One region of the Borborobacter xinjiangensis genome, then DNA from elsewhere that is predicted to be linked to it. Evidence: riboswitches for the same ligand, from Rfam matches in the RefSeq annotation. Region 1 holds a riboswitch; the other holds the start of a gene.
The links. A riboswitch is a leader RNA that binds a small molecule or an ion and turns the genes downstream of it on or off. The one in region 1 is predicted to bind cobalamin.

Region 1 (10,262 bases):
CGCCTTCAGATCGTCGGGTGCATCGGGTCGGTCGATCGACGTCGGACGGCTGAATCCGGCGCCCGCTTCCCGTTTCACGACCTTCAGCGCCGGCCGCGACCTTTTCGCGCTCATGGCCGCCTTGGGTGCCGCTACCCCGGCTTCGTCGGCCAATGAAGAGAAGACCTGCTGCGATGCCTGCGCCATGCCCGCCATCGCGCCCATCCACACACCGATGGTCTGGCTTGCAAGGCCAAGACCAAGCGCTGTCATTGCCGCAGCACCGGCAAGCGGATGCGCGATCAGGTTGACGGCGCTGGCCATGTCGCTCGGCATGTCGAATGTCGGGTCGTTCTTCATCTCACTTCCAGGCGATTGCTACAAACGCTACTCGGCGGCCATCAGCACTGGGCTCGCCCGGTGCGCGTTACGGGTAAATTCATCGATGCGCCGCTCGATCTCCGGTCGGAAGTGCCGGATCAGGCCCTGGATCGGCCAGGCAGCGGCGTCGCCCAGAGCGCAGATGGTGTGGCCTTCCACCTGCTTGGTGACGTCGAGCAGCATGTCGATTTCACGTTTCTGCGCCTCGCCGCGCACCAGCCGCTCCATCACCCGCCACATCCAGCCGGTGCCTTCGCGGCACGGTGTGCACTGGCCGCAGCTCTCATGCTTGTAGAAGTAGGCCAGCCGCGCGATTGCCTTCACGATGTCGGTGGACTTGTCCATGACGATGACGGCGGCCGTGCCAAGTCCCGACTTCAGGTCGCGCAGCGCGTCGAAGTCCATCGGCGCATCCTTGATCTGCGCGGCCGGCACCAACGGCACCGATGAGCCTCCCGGAATGACCGCCAGAAGATTGTCCCAGCCGCCGCGAATGCCGCCGCAATGCCTGTCGATCAGTTCGCGGAACGGGATCGACATCGCCTCTTCGACGGTACACGGATTGTTGACGTGGCCCGATATGCAAAAAAGCTTCGTGCCGACATTGTTCGGCCTTCCGAACGACGAGAACCAGGCCGCGCCCCGGCGCAGAATCGTCGGCGCCACGGCGATCGACTCGACATTGTTGACCGTGGTCGGGCAGCCATAGAGACCGACATTGGCGGGAAAAGGCGGCTTCAGGCGCGGCTGGCCTTTCTTGCCCTCGAGGCTCTCCAGGAGCGCGGTTTCCTCGCCGCAGATATAGGCTCCGGCGCCGTGATGCACGTAGACCTCGAAATCGTAGCCGTTCTTGTTGCCCTTGCCGATCAGACCGGCATCATAGGCCTCGTCGATTGCCCGTTGCAGCGCCTCGCGCTCGCGAATGAACTCGCCGCGCACATAGATATACGCCGCAACCGCGCCCATCGCGAAGCCGGCAAGCAGGCAGCCCTCGATCAGCGTGTGGGGATCATGCCGCAGGATGTCGCGGTCCTTGCAGGTGCCCGGCTCCGATTCATCGGCATTGACCACCAGATAGGAGGGGCGGCCGTCGCTCTGCTTCGGCATGAACGACCATTTGAGGCCGGTCGGGAATCCCGCGCCGCCGCGTCCACGCAGCCCCGAGGCTTTCATCTCGTTGATGATCCAGTCGCGGCCCTTGGCGATCAGTCCGGCGGTGCCATCCCAATGGCCGCGCGCCATGGCACCCTTCAACGACTTGTCGAAGCGGCCGTAAATATTGTTGAAGATGCGGTCTTTGTCCTGAAGCATTTTTCGTCCCTCAGACCGGTTTCTTGCCGAAGACGCGGATATATTCGGCAACGCCGCCCTTGGCGAGTACCTTGGCCTGCTTGTTCCAGTCCTCGCGTTCGATGCGGCCCTTGAAATTCAGGTAATTGTCGACCCACTCGCGCTCGGCCTTTTTCCAACTGGCCACCTGAGCGAAGGTGAAGATGCCGAGCGAGTGCAAGATGGCCTCGTTCTTCGGTCCGATACCCGAAATCAGCTTGAGATCGTCGATCGTCTCCGGCCGCTCGATCCCCGCGGGCCGATTCTTGTCGGTCAGCGATGGCTTGGCCGGCTCGATTTTCTTGGAGGCCGCACCCACCGGCTCGCCCTTCAGTCGCTCGGGCGCCTTGTAGGCGCTTACCGGCTCGCTCTTGGCCGCAGCGCCCTTGCGCTGCTTGGAAACCGCCTCCACGGCAGGCTCCGCCTTGTTGGCGGCTAAAGTGTCGACAACGGGTGCGGAAGCACTTGTCGACTTCTCTGCCTTCGTACCCGACTTGACCGGAGACGGCGACTTCACCGCGTTGTTGGTTTCCGCCGCGTGGGTTTTCGGCTTGGCGGCCCGAGACGGCGGAAGCGAGGTGCCCTCATCTGCCGACGCGGCCGCAAGTGCCGCTTTCCTATCACGGGTGGATTTCAGCACCGCGTTTTCGTCAAGCAGCGAAGTCAGTCCGGACCGCGGCGCGGAATAGACGCGGTCCACCTGCGGACCAGGGATCACGCTACCGCCCTTGCCCGCCTCGAAGAGATCAATGATCTCGGCCAGGCGCTCCGGCGTCAAATCCTCATAGGCGTCTTTGAAGATCATCACCATCGGCGCGTTCACGCATGCGCCCTGGCACTCCACCTCTTCCCACGAAAGAGTGCCGGTATCATTGGTGTGGAACTGCTCGGGATGAATCTTGCTGCGACAGACCTCGATCAGGTCGCCCGCGCCGCGCAACATGCATGGCGTGGTGCCACAGACCTGAACATGCGCGCGCGTGCCGACGGGCTGCAACTGAAACTGCGTGTAGAAGGTCGCGACCTCCAGCACCCGGATCAGCGGCATGTCGAGCATCTCGGCGACATGTTCGATCGCCGCTTTCGTCACCCAACCTTCTTGCTCCTGCGCAAGCATGAGCAGCGGGATCACCGCCGATTGCTCGCGGCCTTCCGGATATTTCTTGATCCAGGTCTTGGCCTCGGCGCTCATCGCAGCATTGAAGGCAAAAGCTGCGGGCTGGACTTCGGCGGCGGCTAGTCTGCGAACTGTCATTTTTTCCTCAGGTCCCGCTCGTCAATGCTGTGTCGCCGACGTGCCGACAAGCCTCTCCAGCCGTTCGATCCAAAACGGGCTGCGGCTGGCGACCATGTCGTAGCCGAAGCGCCGGGACTTCTTGATCTGGTCGAGTTCATCGAGCGAATGGATTTCCCTGGCTTTGCCTTTCCCCAGCCAGAACACGCGAAGCTTCAAAGCTTCGAGGACGTGGCGCGTCACCTCGTGAGCGCTATCCGAACCGTGCTCTTCATAGACGAAGGCGGTGTCCAGGCCCAACAGTCGAGATGCGCCGGAAAAGGCCGCGATTTCAGCACCTTCCACGTCGAGCTTGACGACGAACTTCTCCAATCCGTCGAAATCGGGCATGGCGGAGATGTCGTCCACGGTTATTGTTTCGCAATCGAGGATGGGCACCGCCTCTGTCGAGGGTGCGACGGTGGACCGCGCTTCATGCTTGGCCCCGTAGATGCGCACATGCTCGCCGCTGGTCGCGCCGATCGCCTTGTTCAATGCCGAGAACCGTTCGCCATTGATCTGACGGTTGTCCTCCAGGTAGCGGAACGTATCGGAAGCGGCTTCCACTGCGACGCAAGGCTTGGAGCCTGCCCGCTTTCCGCTCGCCAGTATCGACCAGAAGCCATGATTGGCGCCGCCGTCGATGAAGCCGTAGCCGACGTCGCGCGAATCCGCCAGAAGGGCACGTATCGACGGCTCATACGGATAATTCGGAGCAAGCAGCGTCGACCAGTACGCATCGCAATAGCGCACACGCATGCGGCTGTCAGAGTCCAGCGCGAACACCATGGCTCGAGTGCTGGGCAGCAGGCCGCGGGTTGCGCGGGCAATGTAGGAGAAGCCGAAATTGTGAAACGGCATCAACGCTTGCAAAGCCATCCGCAGGAAATGGATCGCAACGCGCTCGCCGGCCCGCGCGCCTTCCACGCGGCCGGTTTGCGCATCGATCACGATATCGCTTTGGACGGCCCTGAGCATCAGCGATCGACCTCGCCGAAGACGATGTCGAGAGAGCCGAGGACGGCGGAGACGTCGGCCAGCATGTGGCCCTTGCACATGAAATCCATGGCCTGGAGATGCGCGAAACCCGGCGCCCGCAGCTTGCAGCGATAGGGCTTGTTGGTGCCGTCGGAAACGAGGTAGACGCCAAACTCGCCCTTCGGCGCCTCGACGGCGGCATAAACCTCGCCCGCCGGCACATGGAAGCCTTCGGTGTAGAGCTTGAAATGGTGGATCAAGGCTTCCATCGACCGCTTCATGGCGGCGCGCTTGGGCGGAACCACCTTGCCGTCAAGGTTCGACACGGGACCGGCGCCCTCCTTGCCGAGAAGCAGGTCGACGCACTGTCGCATGATCTTCGCCGACTGCCGCATTTCCTCCATGCGGATCAGATAGCGATCATAGCAGTCGCCGTTCTTGCCGACCGGAATGTCGAAGTCGAGTTCGGCGTAGCATTCGTAGGGCTGGCTCTTGCGCAGATCCCAGGCCGCGCCCGAGCCGCGCACCATCACGCCCGAAAAGCCCCAGGCCCATGCGTCCTCGAGCGAAACGACACCGATATCGGCATTTCGCTGCTTGAAGATGCGGTTGTCGGCAAGCAGAACGTCGATATCGTCGAGCGTCTTGTAGAACGGGTCGATCCACTTGCCGATGTCCTCGACAAGCTGCTGCGGCAGATCCTGATGCACGCCGCCGGGGCGGAAATAGGCGGCATGCATGCGCGAGCCGGACGCACGCTCATAGAACACCATCAGCTTTTCGCGCTCTTCGAAACCCCAGAGCGGCGGTGTCAGCGCGCCAACGTCCATGGCCTGGGTCGTCACGTTGAGCAGATGCGACAGGATGCGGCCGATCTCGGAATAGAGAACGCGGATCAGCTGGCCGCGCTTCGGTACCTCGATGTCGAGCAGACGCTCGACGGCCAGCGCAAAAGCATGCTCCTGGTTCATCGGCGCGACATAATCGAGCCGATCCAGATAGGGCACCGCCTGCAGATAGGTCTTGTGCTCCATCAGCTTTTCGGTGCCGCGATGCAGCAGTCCGATATGCGGATCGACGCGCTCGACGATCTCGCCGTCCAGCTCCAGCACGAGGCGCAAAACGCCGTGTGCCGCCGGATGCTGCGGGCCGAAATTGATGTTGAAATTGCGGACGGAGGTTTCAGCCATGGAATGCGCTTTCAGCGAGCCAATAGCGAATAGGCAATAGCGAATAGGGAAGAAGGATCATTGTCATTGCTTTTGTTGCAGACTTCGAATCAAGGAACGCAACATCCTGCCAATTTCCTCACACTGTTCGGTCAAGGACGCGGCCACTTCGCCATTCATCAATCCGACACGTGAGGACAGGATCAAATGCGTTTCTAACTCTTTTAGCGACCCTTGCGCGACGCGAAGAAATTGGATGAACGATCCGGTATGCTCGCGTCCATGTCCTTCGGCGATATTGGCTGCGATGGACGCTGCGGCACGTCTGATCTGGGAAGTCATTCCATAGGCTTCACTATTTGGAAACGACTTGGTTTCGGCATAGCACGTGACCGCCAAATCAATCGCATTCTTCCAGACAATAAGGTCTCTGTAAGAGTTGATCGTCGTCGTTCTGCCTCCTTTTCCTCTATTCGCTACTCTCTACTCGCTATTTTTTACTGCTTCGCCTTTTCATCGCCCGGCAGAACGTAGTCCGTCCCTTCCCATGGCGACAGAAAGTCGAAATTTCGGAATTCCTGCTTGAGCTCCACCGGCTCGTAGACGACCCGCTTGGCCTCGTCGTCGTAACGCACCTCGACGAAACCGGTCAGCGGAAAATCCTTCCGCAGTGGATGACCTTCGAAACCGTAGTCCGTCAGCAAGCGGCGAAGATCCGGATGACCTGAAAACAGGATGCCATAGAGATCATAAGCTTCGCGCTCGAACCAGTCGGCGCCGGGATAGACACTGGTGATCGATGGCACCGGCGTCTCGCCGTCGGTCATGACCTTGAGCCGAATGCGCAGGTTCTGGCGCGGCGACAGAAGATGATAGACGACATCGAATCGCTTCTCTCGCGCCGGATAGTCGGCGCCGCAAATATCGATCATCGACACGAACTGGCAGCGCACGTCATCGCGCAGGAATCCTGCGACATCGACGATATTGCCGGCCTCGACCGGCACCGTGAGTTCGCCATAGGCAAGCACCGGCATGCCGATCTTGCCGTCAAGCTTTTCGGCAAGATAGCTTGCGAGATCCATGAGGGCTTCACTCATTGGGTTCACCGCTCGATCGTGCCGGTGCGGCGAATCTTCTTCTGCAGCAGAAGAATGCCGTAGAGCAGCGCCTCGGCGGTGGGCGGACAGCCGGGCACATAGATGTCGACCGGCACGACGCGGTCGCAGCCGCGCACCACCGAATAGGAATAATGATAGTAGCCGCCGCCATTGGCGCACGAGCCCATCGAAATGACGTAGCGCGGCTCCGGCATCTGGTCGTAGACCTTGCGCAGGGCCGGCGCCATCTTGTTGGTCAGCGTCCCGGCGACGATCATCACGTCGGACTGGCGCGGAGAGGCGCGCGGCGCGATGCCGAACCGCTCGGCATCATAGCGCGGCATGGAAATGTGCATCATCTCCACAGCGCAGCAGGCAAGCCCGAACGTCATCCACATCAGCGAGCCGGTGCGCGCCCAGGTGATGAGCGCCTCGGACGAGGTGACGAGAAAGCCCTTGTCGGAGAGTTCGCCATTGATGTCGCGGAAAAACGGATCATCCGCGCCGACCGGCTTGCCGGTGTTCGGATCGATGATGCCCCTGGGCTTTTCGGCAACAAGGGCGCGAGGCATGTCGGTCAATCCCATTCCAGCGCCCCCTTCTTCCACTCGTAGATGAAGCCGATGGTCAGAACGGCGAGGAAGACCATCATCGACCAGAAGCCGAGCATGCCGACCTCGCCGAAGGAAACTGCCCACGGAAACAGGAACGCGACCTCAAGATCGAAGATGATGAAAAGAATCGCCACGAGATAGTAGCGGATGTCGAACTTCATGCGCGCGTCATCGAACGAGTTGAAGCCGCATTCATAAGCCGACAGCTTCTCCGGATCGGGATTGCGATAGGCGATGATGAAGGGCGCGACGACCAGAGCAAGGCCGACCACCAGCGCGACCCCGACAAAGATCACGATAGGAAGGTATGAACTCAGCAGCTCGTTCATTCTCCAAACTTTCCGTTGGCTATCGACCGTGCTCCATATTAGCATCCAGTCGAGCCGGCGAACCCGCGACAGTTTGGCCCTGTCAAGCGGTGCCGAAAAACCATGTTGCAACGCGGCGAAGGGTTAGCGCAGCCAACTCTGCGAAGCAAGTCAAACCTTGCCAGGCAAGCCGCTGCACCAATGGCTTTTCCCGAAATTGCCCCGCTGCTACGGGCACTTGAATTCCTTCCTATCTAACTCCACTTTTTCTCCTGACAGTTTTTATTGCAAATATTGATAAACTGACCTCCCGAACCTTCGTGCTTACCTTGGGTCATCCGCATTGACGTTCTTTCGGCTCGTTTCACAATGAGGGAAAAGCTTTCCGCCGCAACCGCCCGGCGCGTGGCGCTTGCGGCGCAGGGCTTTGCCGATCCGCGGCCTGCGGCACTGATCGGCCGGCGCCATCTTTCGCGAGTGATTTCGCGCATCGGCCTGCTGCAGATCGATTCGGTGAGCGCGGTCGTGCGCGCGCACTACATGCCGTTGTTTTCGCGGCTGGGTCCCTATCCGCTCTCCGTTCTGGACGATGCGGCAATGTCGAGAAAGCGCTCTCTGTTCGAATACTGGGCGCATGAGGCGTCCTACCTGCCCGTCGCAACCCAGCCCCTGATGCGCTGGCGTATGGAGCGCGCTCGAAACGGTGAGGAGATGTATGGTGGCCTCGCGAAATGGGGCCGCGCGCGAACGGATTATATTGAAGACATCTATCGCCAGGTGGTTTCGCGTGGCGCGACTGCGGCTTCCGAGCTTGACGGCCAGAAGGGCGCCGGCGGCTGGTGGGGATGGAGCGACGCCAAGCACGCTTTCGAGTGGCTGTTCTGGGCGGGCCGCCTCACCACCGCCTCGCGGCGCGGCTTCGAACGCGTTTATGACCTGCCCGAACGCGTGTTGCCTCCCTCCATCCTTGCGCTGCCGACGCCGCAGCCCGCCGAAGCGCACCGCGAACTGCTGCGCATTGCCGCCCGCGCCCACGGCATCGTCACGGCACCATGCCTGCGCGATTATTTTCGGCTTTCGTCTGCCGACATGAAAGGTCGGATCGGGGAACTGGTGGAAGCCGGAGAGCTGTTGCCGGTGCGCGTGGAAGGATGGCACAGACAGGCCTACCTTCATGCCGGCGCGCGCATCCCGCGCAAGGTGGAAGCACGCGCGCTGCTCGCTCCTTTCGACCCGTTGGTCTTCGAGCGGTCGCGCACGGAGGCGCTGTTCGGCTTTCGCTATCGCATCGAAATCTACACGCCGGCGCAAAAGCGCCAATACGGCTACTATGTGCTGCCGTTCCTGCTCGGCGACAGGCTGGTTGCGCGCATCGACGTCAAGGCGGATCGGCCCATGGGCGTGTTGCGGGTGCTTGCCGCCTATGCCGAGCCATTCGCGCCCGCCCATACGGCGGAAGCTCTATGCGAGGAGCTTCGGCTGATGAAGGATTGGCTTGGCCTTGAGCGCATCGAGATCGTGCCCGCCGGCGATCTCGGTCCGGCGCTGGCCGACATAATCATGTCGCAGCGGCGCGTTGACACGCTGATGCGCTAACGCCTAAGTTCAGCCAAGACGGTCCCCTCTCCGCAAAGGGAGGGGCTAAGAGGGAATGCGGTGCGAAACCGGAAGGCTTCCAATCCGCAGCTGTCCCCGCAACTGTAAGCGAATAGCCGAAGGCCGACAGCCACTGGGAATGTCCCGGGAAGGCGGCACGAGGCGACGACCCGCGAGCCAGGAGACCTGCCGTCAGCATGAAATCCGACAGTCCGGCGGGTGCCCCGGGCAAGGAGAACGCCGAGTGAAAATCGACGGTAACCCCGCGGCGCGGGCCGAATACGCCGACAATGGCAATGGTGCCGGCGTCACCGTGGTGGTCTGTTCTTCCTGCCGCGACGAGCAAGGGTCCGACGTTCGCCCTACCGCCGGCGAACGCCTCGGCGTGGCGACCGCACAGGCCGCTGATCGAACCGACATCCGCGTCACGCAGGTTCAATGCCTGGGCAATTGCAAGCGGCGCCTGAGCGCGGCGATTCTGCGGGACGGCTCCTGGAGCTATGTCTTCGGCGACCTGACACCCGACAGCGGCCCGGACCTGATTGCCGGAGCCAGCCTCTTTGCGGCCTCGACCGATGGCGTCCTGCCATGGCGCGGCCGGCCTGACAGTCTCAAGCGCGGTCTCGTCGCGCGCATCCCTCCCCTCGATCTGTTGAAGGACCCCTCATGACCACGTCCGCGACCCGTGTTCCCTGCACCGTCGTCACCGGCTTTCTCGGCTCGGGCAAGACGACGCTCATCCGCCATATCCTGCAGAACGCAAACGGGAAGCGTCTCGCGCTCATCGTCAACGAATTCGGTGACATCGGCATTGACGGTGAAATCCTGAAGGGCTGCGGCGTCGACACCTGCCCTGAGGAAAACATCCTGGAACTCGCCAATGGCTGCCTCTGCTGCACGGTCGCCGATGACTTCGTGCCGGCCCTCGACCGAATTCTCGCGCTGGAACCGAAGGTCGACCACATCATCATCGAAACGTCCGGCCTCGCCTTGCCCAAGCCGCTTGTTCAGGCGTTCCAATGGCCCTCGGTCCGTAGCCGCGTCACCGTGGATGGCGTGGTGGCCGTGGTCGACGGCCCGGCTCTGGCAGACGGCAAGGTCGCGTCCGATCTGGATGCGCTGCAAGCGCAACGAAGCGCCGACGATTCCATCGATCACGACGATCCGGTCGAGGAGGTATTCGAGGACCAGCTTGCCTGCGCCGACCTCGTGATCCTGTCGAAGAAGGATTTGCTCGACGAAGCGGGCAGCGCGCGCGCCACCACGCTTATCGGCGAACATCTCGGCCGCGCGGTGAAGGTGGTGCCGACCGCGCAGGGCGCGATTGACCCGTCGGTGATGCTCGGCCTCGGGCTTGCCGTGGAAGACGACATCGAGAACCGCAAGACCCATCATGACGGAATGCTCGACCACGAGCACGACGACTTCGACAGTTTCATCGTCGAACTGCCGGCGATTACCGACCCGGACGATCTCGCCACGCGGGTGACGGCTGCGGCCGAAGAAGAAAACGTCCTGCGGGTGAAGGGTTTCGT
Region 2 (10,262 bases), on a different contig from region 1:
CAAAGGCGATGCCGGCCGGCCCCACCGTCAGCGACAGGATGAAAAGCGCCACTGTGGCTAAACCAAGCACCGAGGCGACCAGCCTATAGAGCGAACGGTCCCTCATTTGACGTTGCCGATCGGCATCGACGCCGCCTCCTGAAGGATGCGCGCCGCCTCAAGCGTAAAAGGTCCGCCGCAGATCATATTGGGTACCGGCACATTGACGGTCCGCTCTTGCGCGCCAAGCGCCAGATAGGCGGGATGCGTAAAATTTTCCTGCGCCAGCGCCGGCGCGCCATAGTCCCGGTTGCTTGCGGCGATCAGGTCGGGATCGGCCATTATCAGCAGTTCCATCGGCAGCCTTACCGTTCCCGCGACGCCGAGTTTCTCGGCGATATTGGTGAGCCCGGCGGCGCGAAAAATGGCATCCGTCAGCGTGCCGGTGCCGGACGTATAGCTGTTGGCCTCGTAAAGCGCGATAGTGCGCGGAGGAACCTTGGCGTCCCGCAGTCCGGCAAGCCCACCGTCCAGGTCCGCCACCAGCTCGGCGGCTCTTATCTCGCGATGCAGCAGCCTGCCGACGCGGGTCAAATTCTCGCGCACATCCTCAAAGGATCTTGCCGGCGCGAATTCCTCGACGCGAAATCCGAGCCTCCGCAAGAGATCGATCGTCGGCCGCGACGAAAATGTTCCGGCAAGAACCAGGTCGGGCTGCATCAGGAAGATTTCTTCGGCCTGACTGTGATTGATCACGTAGCGCTGCGCCTCAGCCGCCATTGCCGAGGTGCCCGAATCGCGGGCGAGAAACGACACGGAATGAAGTTGCCCCTCGCCGGCAATCAGCATCGCCAACTGATCGGTGCAGACATTCAACGATACGACACGGCGCGGCGCGGGCTCCGCCATGGCAGACGCTGCCAGAAACAGGCCGGCCAGCGCCGCGAGGAGAAGGCTTGTTCCGGATCGTTCAATGAAACGCATAGTGGCGTCGGCAATCGCTAGAAGGTTCGCGAGAAACTCAGATTGAACGTACGTCCGGGCGAGCGGTAGCCGTTCGATGTCGAATACTGCTCGTCAAAGACATTCTCGACCGCAAACTTCAGCTCGGACTGCTCATCGAAGGCATAGGATGCCAGGACATCGACGGTCGTATAGGCTGGCAGCTTGATCGTATTGTCCTCGTCCGCAAAGCGGCTGCTTACATATAGCAGCCCGGCCGTCAGATCGAGCTTGTCGGTCGCCTTGAACGAAAGCTCGGCGGATGCCTTGAAGCGGTTCTGGTAGGGAATATCCAGGCCGCTGTCGCGATTTTTCGGCTCGCGAATATCGACCGAGGCCCTGCCGCGCCAGCGATTGTCGAAGCGATGCTCGAGAGCGGCTTCGAAGCCCGTAATCATGACGTTCTCGATATTCGACGGTAGCCAAGTGCCCGGAAACACCTCGCTCCAGTTGATCTGGTCCCTTATGCTGGTCCGGTAAAGCGCCAGATCGAGGCTGGTCGAATCTGTCGGCCGCCAGTTCAGGCCCACTTCATAGGAGCGCGATTTTTCCGGCCTGAGGTCGGGATTTCCCATGAACGGATAATAGAGCTCGTTGAAGGTCGGTGCCCGAAAGCCGGTGGCGAACGAGGAGCGCGCCACCAGACCCGGCACGAATTCATAGCTGGCGCCGATATTGTAGGTCGTCGCGCCGCCAAACTGTTCGTTGTGATCGTAGCGAATTCCCGAATCGATCGTCAGCGCCTCGTATTCGAGCGAATGCTGGCCGAACACCGCCGCAAGATCTCGCGCCGTGGCATCGTAGGGAAGACCGAAAACCGAGCTGCCAGAGATCGTTTCGCGGTATGCCTCGACACCGCCGCTAAAGACGTGCCGGCTGTTGTCAAGCTCCAGTGACTTTTGCGTCGATGCAAATATGCCGTAGCGGAGTGTATCGAAGTCGTCGCCGGCAATATCACCACGGAAGTTCGAGGACTTGTCCACTGCCGAAGTCAGTTCGACGGTGGAAGACCAGCTATCGGAATGATCAAGGCGACCGCCAAGCCTGCCGGCAAATGTATCGGTGTCGGATTCGTTGGGATCGGGAAATGGCCGATCATACTGGTTGCGCCCGCGCGCATAGAGTCCATCGGTATAGATGCGACCCCAATCGAAATCCTTGGACAGTGAGAAATTGCCAGATCCGGTGAGAAACCCATCGTCGTCCTTCTCATGCGAGAAACTGGACGGCAGCGTGAACTCGTAGCCGCGCGTTCCCAGGAGACTGCCGCCGAAGGCGTAGTTGGTGCCGTCCTCGGTCTGGCCACTGACATTGCCGGAAACATAACCACCCCAGGGATGCATCACGCCCGTGCTCACCGTCGTGCACATCGCGTTGCCATTGGCGCAGGTGCCGCCCTGCTTGGTGATGATGTTGACGATGCCGCCAATAGCGTCGGCGCCATACTGGGCTGAATGCCCGCCCTTGGCGATCTCGATACGTTCGATCGAGCTCAGGGGGATGCTGGCGATGGCTGTCGTGCCGATCGTCGCCGAGCTTGCCCGCACACCGTTTACAAGCACCAATGTCTGCGTTGAAGTCGTTCCGCGCAGCGAAATGCTGGACTCCGATCCGAGCCCGCCATTGGTTCGGATGGAAACACCCGGGTAGGATTTCAGCAGCGTCGGCAGGTCGAGCGCGCCCGATTGCTCGATCTCCTTTTCGTCGATGACAGTCACCGACGATGTGCTCCTGGCCAGCGTCGATTCGCGCCGCAGCGGCGTTGTAACCGTGATCTGCTCGAGCTTGATGACGCCGTCTGCGTCCTGCGCGCCAGCCGCGCCTTGAAAAGCCAGGACAGCGCCGATTGCGGCAAATGCGGAAAAGCCCGCGCGGAAAATAGTCGTAGACATTCAGCCCTCCGTTCCGGCCGGCAAAGCGATAATCTGCTTCACAGGCACAATCAGAACCGCGGACCGGAAGGATTTGTCAGGGCAAGAACCCATCAGCCATCCGGGCGCGCGGCAACACTTTTTCAAATGTCACCGCCACGGACGACCGCGCCGGAACACCCCTCGTGTTCGGGCATGGGTGACTGGAAAGGCAGGTCTCCTGACTTCCGTGTCATTGCGTTTCTTCCGCCTTCCCGGTCGCGCCATGCGCTCTCAGTGGCTTTTTGGAAGAAGGCTCAACGGCTACAGTTGCGGGGGCAGTTGCGGAATGGCCGATATCACGGCGTCACCGCATTCCCTTTTCATCCGCCCGAAGGCGAAACCAGTTCCGGGCGGGAAGCTAGCCGCGGAAAGACGAAGCGTCAATTGCGCTTTCGGCTTCATCACCACAGTAGTGATTCGACGGGTTCGAATATCGTGTTAGGGTCAGGTGCGGGCGTTCATGTCCGGAGGGAGACAAAATGCCCGAGCAATTCCTCGATCATCGTCTCGAATGCCCCTACTGCCACACCATTCGTTTGCGCATTCCATCGACCGTGAGGCCGGAAACCTTCATTTCCTGCGAGGATTGCGGGAAATATCTCGGCACCTGGGACGAGTTGCAGAGCGATTTCGAACGGCAGGGCGGACAGAACGGAATTTTCAAGCTCGACAAGGGTCGCATCAGGCGTGTTGATTAGCGGCGCCCGGCACGCTACCCAAACATGACGATCAGAGGACGACCAATGGATTCGGTGGAGAAGTTCGCGCTCTCGATAATGCTTGTCTTCGGGGCGCTGATAATCGGCGGCCTCATGGCAATCGGTATCATGTGGAGCGACAAGCCGGGTTTCCTGTTCGCGCTCGCCGCCGCCATCGTCGTGTGGATATCGGCATTCGCCGTGCTGTTCGGCAAGCCGAAGATCTATGGCGTGCTGCTCGTGCTCGCCGGTTTCCTGGTTGCGGCCTCAATTACCGCCGTGGTGACCTAGGGTCCTTCTTACGCGGCCCTCACCATCACCTCGCCTATGATCACCAGGTTGCGCCCGCGTCGCTTGGCCTCGTAAAGACGGGCATCGGCCGCGCGCATCAGTTCGGGCACTGTCCCATCGGGTGGACAATGCGTTCCGCCGATGCTGACGGTGAGGCGAACGACCGCGTCATCCACCGGCGCGAAATGAATCTGCTCGACTTCGCTGCGGATACGCTCGGCAACGCTTGCGGCCTCCTCGTCCGAGGCACCTACGAGGATTGCGCCGAATTCCTCGCCGCCAATGCGTCCCAGTATGTCGCTGGAGCGCACGCCGCGCGAAATCGCCGCCGCGATCTTCTGCAAGGCGTCGTCTCCCGTTAGGTGACCGAAATTATCGTTGATTCGCTTGAAATGATCGGCATCGATGATCAGCAGCGCGCCACGGTCCGCCTTGCGCCGCGAACCATCCAGCGCGGCAAAGAAAGCCTCGCGATTGAGCATGCCGGTCATGTCATCACGCTGCGCCTTTTCGGCCAAGCGCCTATGGGCGGCGGCAAGCTGCGCATGGACCCGGGCAAGGTCGCGATGGGCCTGCTTCAGCCGATCGCTCTGCCAGAAGGTGAAGGCGCTGGCCGGCCAAGCGGTCGCGAGAGGGCAAATAATGCACATCAGCCACGCATTGCCGTCAACCACCCCTCCGAGCGCGGGAACGATGGTGATCACCAGCAGTAGGGACCCGGCAACCGCCCCGAACGCCACCAGCCCGGACCTTACAAATATGCTTTTCATCGACAGCTTCCGATTTCGAAAGCCCATGACAGCAAAGCGTTAAAGGTCTCCTTTCAGGCATGCATAAGATTTGATCTTTTCCGGCTTCGGGCCCGAGCGTGGCAAAGCGCTCATGGCCATCGATGCGTCAGTCGTGTCATAAGGACTGTCATGACCCAGTCTCCGAAATCCGCCCGATTCGCCCATGTCACCGATTGGGTGTTCGACCTCGACAACACGCTCTATCCGCATCACACCAATCTGTTTTCGCAGATCGATGTGAAGATGACCGCCTATGTGTCGGAGCTTCTGCAATTGCCGCGCGATGAGGCGCGCAAGCTGCAGAAAGAGCTCTACCTGGAATACGGGACGACGCTGAGCGGGCTGATGCAGCGCCACAATATCGATCCCGACGACTTTCTCAATAAAGTCCACAACATCGACTATTCGTGGCTGGTCCCCGATCCCGCGCTCGGCGAGGCGATAAAGGCGCTGCCGGGGCGCAAGTTCATCTTCACCAACGGGGACCGGGGCCATGCCGAGCGCACCGCGCGCCAACTCGGAATTCTCGATCATTTCGACGACATCTTCGACATCGTCGCGGCGGGCCTGACGCCGAAGCCGGCGCCGGAGACCTACGACAAGTTCATCGCGCTCCACCGCATCGCCGGCCCCAATGCGGTGATGTTCGAGGATCTGGCGCGCAACCTGATCGTTCCCAAGGCGCTCGGCATGCAGACGGTTCTGATCGTACCCAAGAACTTCGAGCCGACATTTTCCGAAATCTGGGAACGCGACCCGTCCTATGACGATGCCGTGGACTTCGTCACCGACGATCTGGCGACGTTTCTCGGCACGATAACGCCAAGCGCCGCGTGACGGACCCGGAGGGCTTCCGCGTCAGAACTGGTAGAATTCGCGGATGATCTTCCAGGCTTCGTCGGCGGTATCGACGAACTCGATGATGTCCTGATCGCCTGGCGTGATGGTGCCCTGCTCGGCCAGGAAATCGAGATCGATCGCCCGCTCCCAGAACGCCTTGCCGAAAAGAACGATAGGAACCCGCTCCATGCGGCCGGTCTGGATCAGCGTCAGGGTTTCGAAGAACTCGTCCATCGTGCCGAAGCCGCCGGGAAACACCGCCACCGCCTTGGCGCGCATGACGAAATGCATCTTCCTGATGGCGAAGTAGTGGAAATTGAAGCAGAGTTCCGGCGTCACATAGGCGTTCGGCGCCTGCTCATGCGGCAGAACGATGTTGAGGCCGATCGACGGCGCGCCGACATCGGCCGCACCGCGATTTCCCGCCTCCATGACGCCCGGCCCGCCGCCCGTAACCACCACATATTCGCGATAGCGCGAGGTGGCGGAATGGCGTGAGCAGAGTTGCGCGAATTTGCGCGCCTCGTCGTAATATTTGCTGTTTTTCTCAAGGTTCTTGCGCTGCGTCTCGTCCTTGGCGGCCCAGGCCTCGCCGCCCGGTTCAGGTATGCGCGCCCCGCCGAACAGAATTACGGTCGAACGAATGCCGCGTTCGGCCAGCACCATTTCAGGTTTCAGCAACTCCAGTTGAAGCCTGACCGCCCGCAACTCGCGCCTTGTCATGAAGTCCGAGTCGTTCCAGGCAAGCCTGTATGTGGCGGCACGCGTCTGTGGGGTGTCGGGGACGCTCTTTACCCGTTCCAGGTCCTCGTCGGAGTGGGGTAGCGGTGTCCACCCCTCCTTTTCCATCGGATTCATGTCGTTCTCAAAACCCCCGTCAAAAATTCCACACCCCAGCACCGTCCCGGGACACTGGCGTGATTGACCGCTTCTATGCCCTGACATAGGGTCCGCGCGATCTTGGAACAGCCGACAGCCCAACGCCAGTCGACCATATTGTTAGGTCCCGACCCTAAAAGACGCCCCTTAACAGCACGTGTAGCGGAGAAACTTCATGCCCAAAGCCGACCTTGCGAATCTTGAAGCGACCATAGAGAAGGCGTTCGAGGAGCGCGAGACCATCACCACCGATACGCGCGGAGAAAGGCGCGAAGCCATCGAGACCGCGCTGAGCCTGCTCGACCGCGGCGTCGCCCGCGTAGCCGAGCGCCAGCCCGATGGTGTGTGGAAGGTCAACCAATGGCTGAAGAAGGCCGTTCTGCTCTCCTTCCGGCTCAATCCGATGGAAGTCGTCAAGGGCGGGCCGGGCGATTCGATCTGGTGGGACAAGGTGCCGTCGAAGTTCGCCGGCTGGAGTGCGGTCGATTTCGAGAAGGCCGGCTTTCGCGCCGTGCCCTCCTGCGTGGTGCGCCGCTCGGCCTACATCGCGCCGAATGCGGTTCTGATGCCGTCCTTCGTCAATCTCGGCGCCTATGTCGATTCCGGAACCATGGTCGACACCTGGGCCTCGGTCGGCTCCTGCGCCCAGATCGGCAAGAACGTGCATCTGTCCGGCGGCGTCGGTATCGGCGGCGTTCTGGAACCGATGCAGGCCGGCCCGACCATCATCGAGGACAATTGCTTCATCGGCGCTCGCTCCGAGGTGGTGGAGGGCTGCATCGTACGCGAAGGCTCGGTGCTCGGCATGGGCGTCTTCATCGGCAAGTCGACCAAGATCGTCGACCGCGCCACCGGCGAGATCACCTATGGCGAGGTGCCGGCCAATTCGGTCGTCGTCGCAGGCTCATTGACCGGCAAGCCGCTCCCCAATGGTGAGCCCGGCCCCAGCCTCTACTGCGCCGTGATCGTCAAGCGCGTCGACGCGCAGACCCGTTCCAAGACGTCGATCAACGAGCTTCTGCGGGACTGATCGACCCCGCGTCGCATGACAGGAAACGCACGAAATTGCCTGACAAAAACCAGTTTCTCTGGCTCTTCTTCAGCTTCGCCGGTCGCATCAACCGGGCGGTGTACATACTGACGTTTCTATTCATGCTGGCGGTCGTGTCGTTTCCGCTCTACCAGTTCATGCGCGTGCCGGAGGAAAGTCCGGCCGCGCAGACCTGGTCGGTGGTGTTCGGCGTAACATTCGCCATCTTCCTCTGGGTGCATATCTCATCCAGCGTGAAGCGCCTGCACGACATGGGAAAGCCCGGCATCATCGCGGTTTCGCTCTTCATTCCGATTGTTTCGTTCATCGCCTTCCTGGCGCTCTGCGTCTTTCCGGGCGAGCCCGGACCCAATCGGTACGCAAGGCAGACCAACGCGGCGAAATAGGCGGTCAGCGTTCCAATTCATCGATCAGATCGGCCAGCTCGGCTATATGCGCCAGGCGCCGGAAGCGCGGCGCCTCGGCCGGTTCCTCGACATGTTCGAGGACCCAGGTGAGATCGTGCGGAACATAGACGCCCCAGCTTCCGGCCTCGATGGCCGGAACGATGTCCGATTTCAGCGAATTGCCGACCATCATCGCCCGGTGCGGCCCGTCGCCGTGACGGGCGAAGATGCGCTCATAGGTGGCGGCGTTCTTGTCGCTGACGATCTCGACCGCATCGAACAATTCGCCGAGCCCTGACTGCGCCAGCTTGCGCTCCTGATCGAACAGGTCGCCCTTGGTGATCAGGATCAGTCGATAGGCTCCCGCCAGTTCCTCCAGCGTCTCGCGCACGTTCGGCAGCGTTTCGACCGGATGCGAGAGCATGTCGCGTCCGGCTGCGAGAATTTCGCCGATCACGCGCGCCGGTACCCGGCCTCCGCTCAGCTCCAACGCGGTTTCGATCATCGACAGGGTGAAACCTTTGATGCCGAAGCCATAGACCGCCAGGTTGCGCTTTTCCGCTTCAAGCAGGCGGGCGTGAATGTCGCTGCCCTCGGCATATTCGGCTAGCAACGAAGCAAAATGCGTTTCCGTCACGCGGAAGAACTGCTCGTTCTGCCAAAGTGTGTCGTCGGCGTCGAAGCCGATGGTGGAGAGCGGCAAGCTTCGGGAAGGCATTTTCCAGTCCTGTCATGAACGGAGAGAACGGCAGTCTATTGCCAACAGACAGTCGTTCCAATCCGCGTTGATGGACCAAATGCCAATGGCTTATGCGCCGTGACAGCGCTGGCGGTTTGAAGTATCTGCGTTTGCATGAGCTTGCCTAAAGACCCTGCCGAAAACCTCGCCGCCCTGATCCGCTGTCCATCGGTGACTCCCGCCGAAGGTGGCGCGCTGACGGCGCTCGAAGCAATGCTTGCGCCGCTCGGCTTTGCCGTCGAACGCCCCGTTTTTTCGGAAAACGGCACCCCCGACATCGAGAATCTCTACGCACGCCTGTCCGGCAATGGCCCGCATCTGATGTTTGCCGGCCACACCGATGTCGTGCCGGTCGGCGATGAGACGGCATGGAGCCAAGCGCCGTTTTCCGCCGCCGTCCATGATGGGGAAATGTACGGCCGCGGCGCCGTCGACATGAAGGGCGGCATCGCCTGTTTCGTCGCCGCGCTTGCCCGCCATATCGAATCACGCGGCAAGCCGAAAGGCTCGGTGTCGCTGCTGATCACCGGTGACGAGGAAGGACCGGCGATCAATGGCACCGTCAAGCTGCTCGATTGGGCGGTCGGCCGCGGCGAAGCCTGGGATGCGGCAATCGTCGGCGAGCCGACCAATCCGGACCTGCTCGGCGACATGATCAAGATCGGACGGCGTGGCTCCATTTCCGGCCTCGTCACCGTCCACGGCCGGCAGGGCCACGTCGCCTATCCCCACCTTGCCGACAACCCGGTGCGAGGGCTGATGACGCTGCTCGACGCGCTGATGAGCCCGGCTTTCGACGACGGAACGGAAAACTTTCAGCCGAGCAATCTTGAAATCACCTCGATCGATGTCGGCAATGCGGCAACCAATGTCATCGCCGCAAAGGCGACCGCAGCCTTCAACATACGCTTCAACGATACATGGACTGCGGAAACCATCCAGGCTGAAGTCCACAATCGGCTGGATATCGCCAGCGGCCGGCGGAAATACCGCAAAGGGCGCAAGGAACCGGTCGAATTCGAGGTCACCTGGCGCGACCGGCCGAGCCATGTATTCCTCACCCGCGACGACAAGCTGATCGAGACGTTGAGCGCATCGGTGAAGGCGGTTACCGGCAGGCAACCGGCGCTGTCGACTTCCGGCGGTACCTCGGACGCGCGCTTCATCAAGGACTACTGCCCGGTGGTCGAATTCGGCCTGGTCGGCAAGACCATGCATATGGTCGACGAGCGGGTCGCGCTCGACGATCTGGAAATGCTGACCAATATCTACACACGGTTCATCGAGGACTGGTTCGAACAGGGCTGACATATGCCACCTTCCGAGGACATCCAGAGATATCTGGTCGGCGCATGGCGGCTGATGACCGGCCGGCGCGACGGCATCGCCATGCTCGATCTTTCCGCCGATGGCTTCTGGAACTCCTTCTTCGCCATCGTGGTGGCGCTGCCGGCGCTGATCGTCGGCTGGGTGGGAACCGCCAACGAACTCGGTGCGGATCCGGCCGCTTCGGCGAGCCGCTTCTCCTATCTCCTGCGCCTCGCCCTCATCGATCTCGGCTCTTGGATATTGCCGCTGGTCGCGCTCGCTTTCGCCGCCCCGCTTGCCGGCCTGCGCGACCGTTTCGTCCACTATGTCGTGGCCACCAACTGGGCGTCGGCAATCCTGTCATGGGTGATGTTGCCGGCCGCGC

Region 2: another riboswitch for cobalamin. It lies ahead of ACLKMW_RS06535 (TonB-dependent receptor domain-containing protein); the one in region 1 lies ahead of ACLKMW_RS01395 (DUF1636 family protein).

Annotation. Positions count from the first base shown of each region.
Region 1 covers NZ_JBLLVA010000001.1:293,625-303,886, reverse strand. Annotated here, with positions in the region: gene ACLKMW_RS01445 (NADH-ubiquinone dehydrogenase) at 1-339, opposite strand, end outside; gene nuoF (NADH-quinone oxidoreductase subunit NuoF) at 367-1,671, opposite strand; gene ACLKMW_RS01435 (NADH-quinone oxidoreductase subunit E) at 1,682-2,944, opposite strand; gene ACLKMW_RS01430 (FkbM family methyltransferase) at 2,966-3,940, opposite strand; gene ACLKMW_RS01425 (NADH-quinone oxidoreductase subunit D) at 3,940-5,130, opposite strand; gene ACLKMW_RS01420 (four helix bundle protein) at 5,194-5,553, opposite strand; gene ACLKMW_RS01415 (NADH-quinone oxidoreductase subunit C) at 5,607-6,209, opposite strand; gene ACLKMW_RS01410 (NuoB/complex I 20 kDa subunit family protein) at 6,215-6,796, opposite strand; gene ACLKMW_RS01405 (NADH-quinone oxidoreductase subunit A) at 6,787-7,152, opposite strand; gene ACLKMW_RS01400 (winged helix-turn-helix domain-containing protein) at 7,501-8,727, shown strand; cobalamin riboswitch at 8,730-8,935, shown strand; gene ACLKMW_RS01395 (DUF1636 family protein) at 8,978-9,397, shown strand; gene cobW (cobalamin biosynthesis protein CobW) at 9,394-10,262, shown strand, end outside.
Region 2 covers NZ_JBLLVA010000003.1:406,064-416,325, forward strand. Annotated here, with positions in the region: gene ACLKMW_RS06525 (FecCD family ABC transporter permease) at 1-106, opposite strand, end outside; gene ACLKMW_RS06530 (ABC transporter substrate-binding protein) at 103-963, opposite strand; gene ACLKMW_RS06535 (TonB-dependent receptor domain-containing protein) at 981-2,873, opposite strand; cobalamin riboswitch at 3,046-3,255, opposite strand; gene ACLKMW_RS06540 (hypothetical protein) at 3,374-3,592, shown strand; gene ACLKMW_RS06545 (hypothetical protein) at 3,638-3,883, shown strand; gene ACLKMW_RS06550 (GGDEF domain-containing protein) at 3,892-4,653, opposite strand; gene ACLKMW_RS06555 (pyrimidine 5'-nucleotidase) at 4,804-5,511, shown strand; gene ACLKMW_RS06560 (LOG family protein) at 5,533-6,372, opposite strand; gene dapD (2,3,4,5-tetrahydropyridine-2,6-dicarboxylate N-succinyltransferase) at 6,569-7,423, shown strand; gene ACLKMW_RS06570 (DUF805 domain-containing protein) at 7,459-7,830, shown strand; gene ACLKMW_RS06575 (HAD family hydrolase) at 7,835-8,548, opposite strand; gene dapE (succinyl-diaminopimelate desuccinylase) at 8,684-9,877, shown strand; gene ACLKMW_RS06585 (transporter) at 9,881-10,262, shown strand, end outside.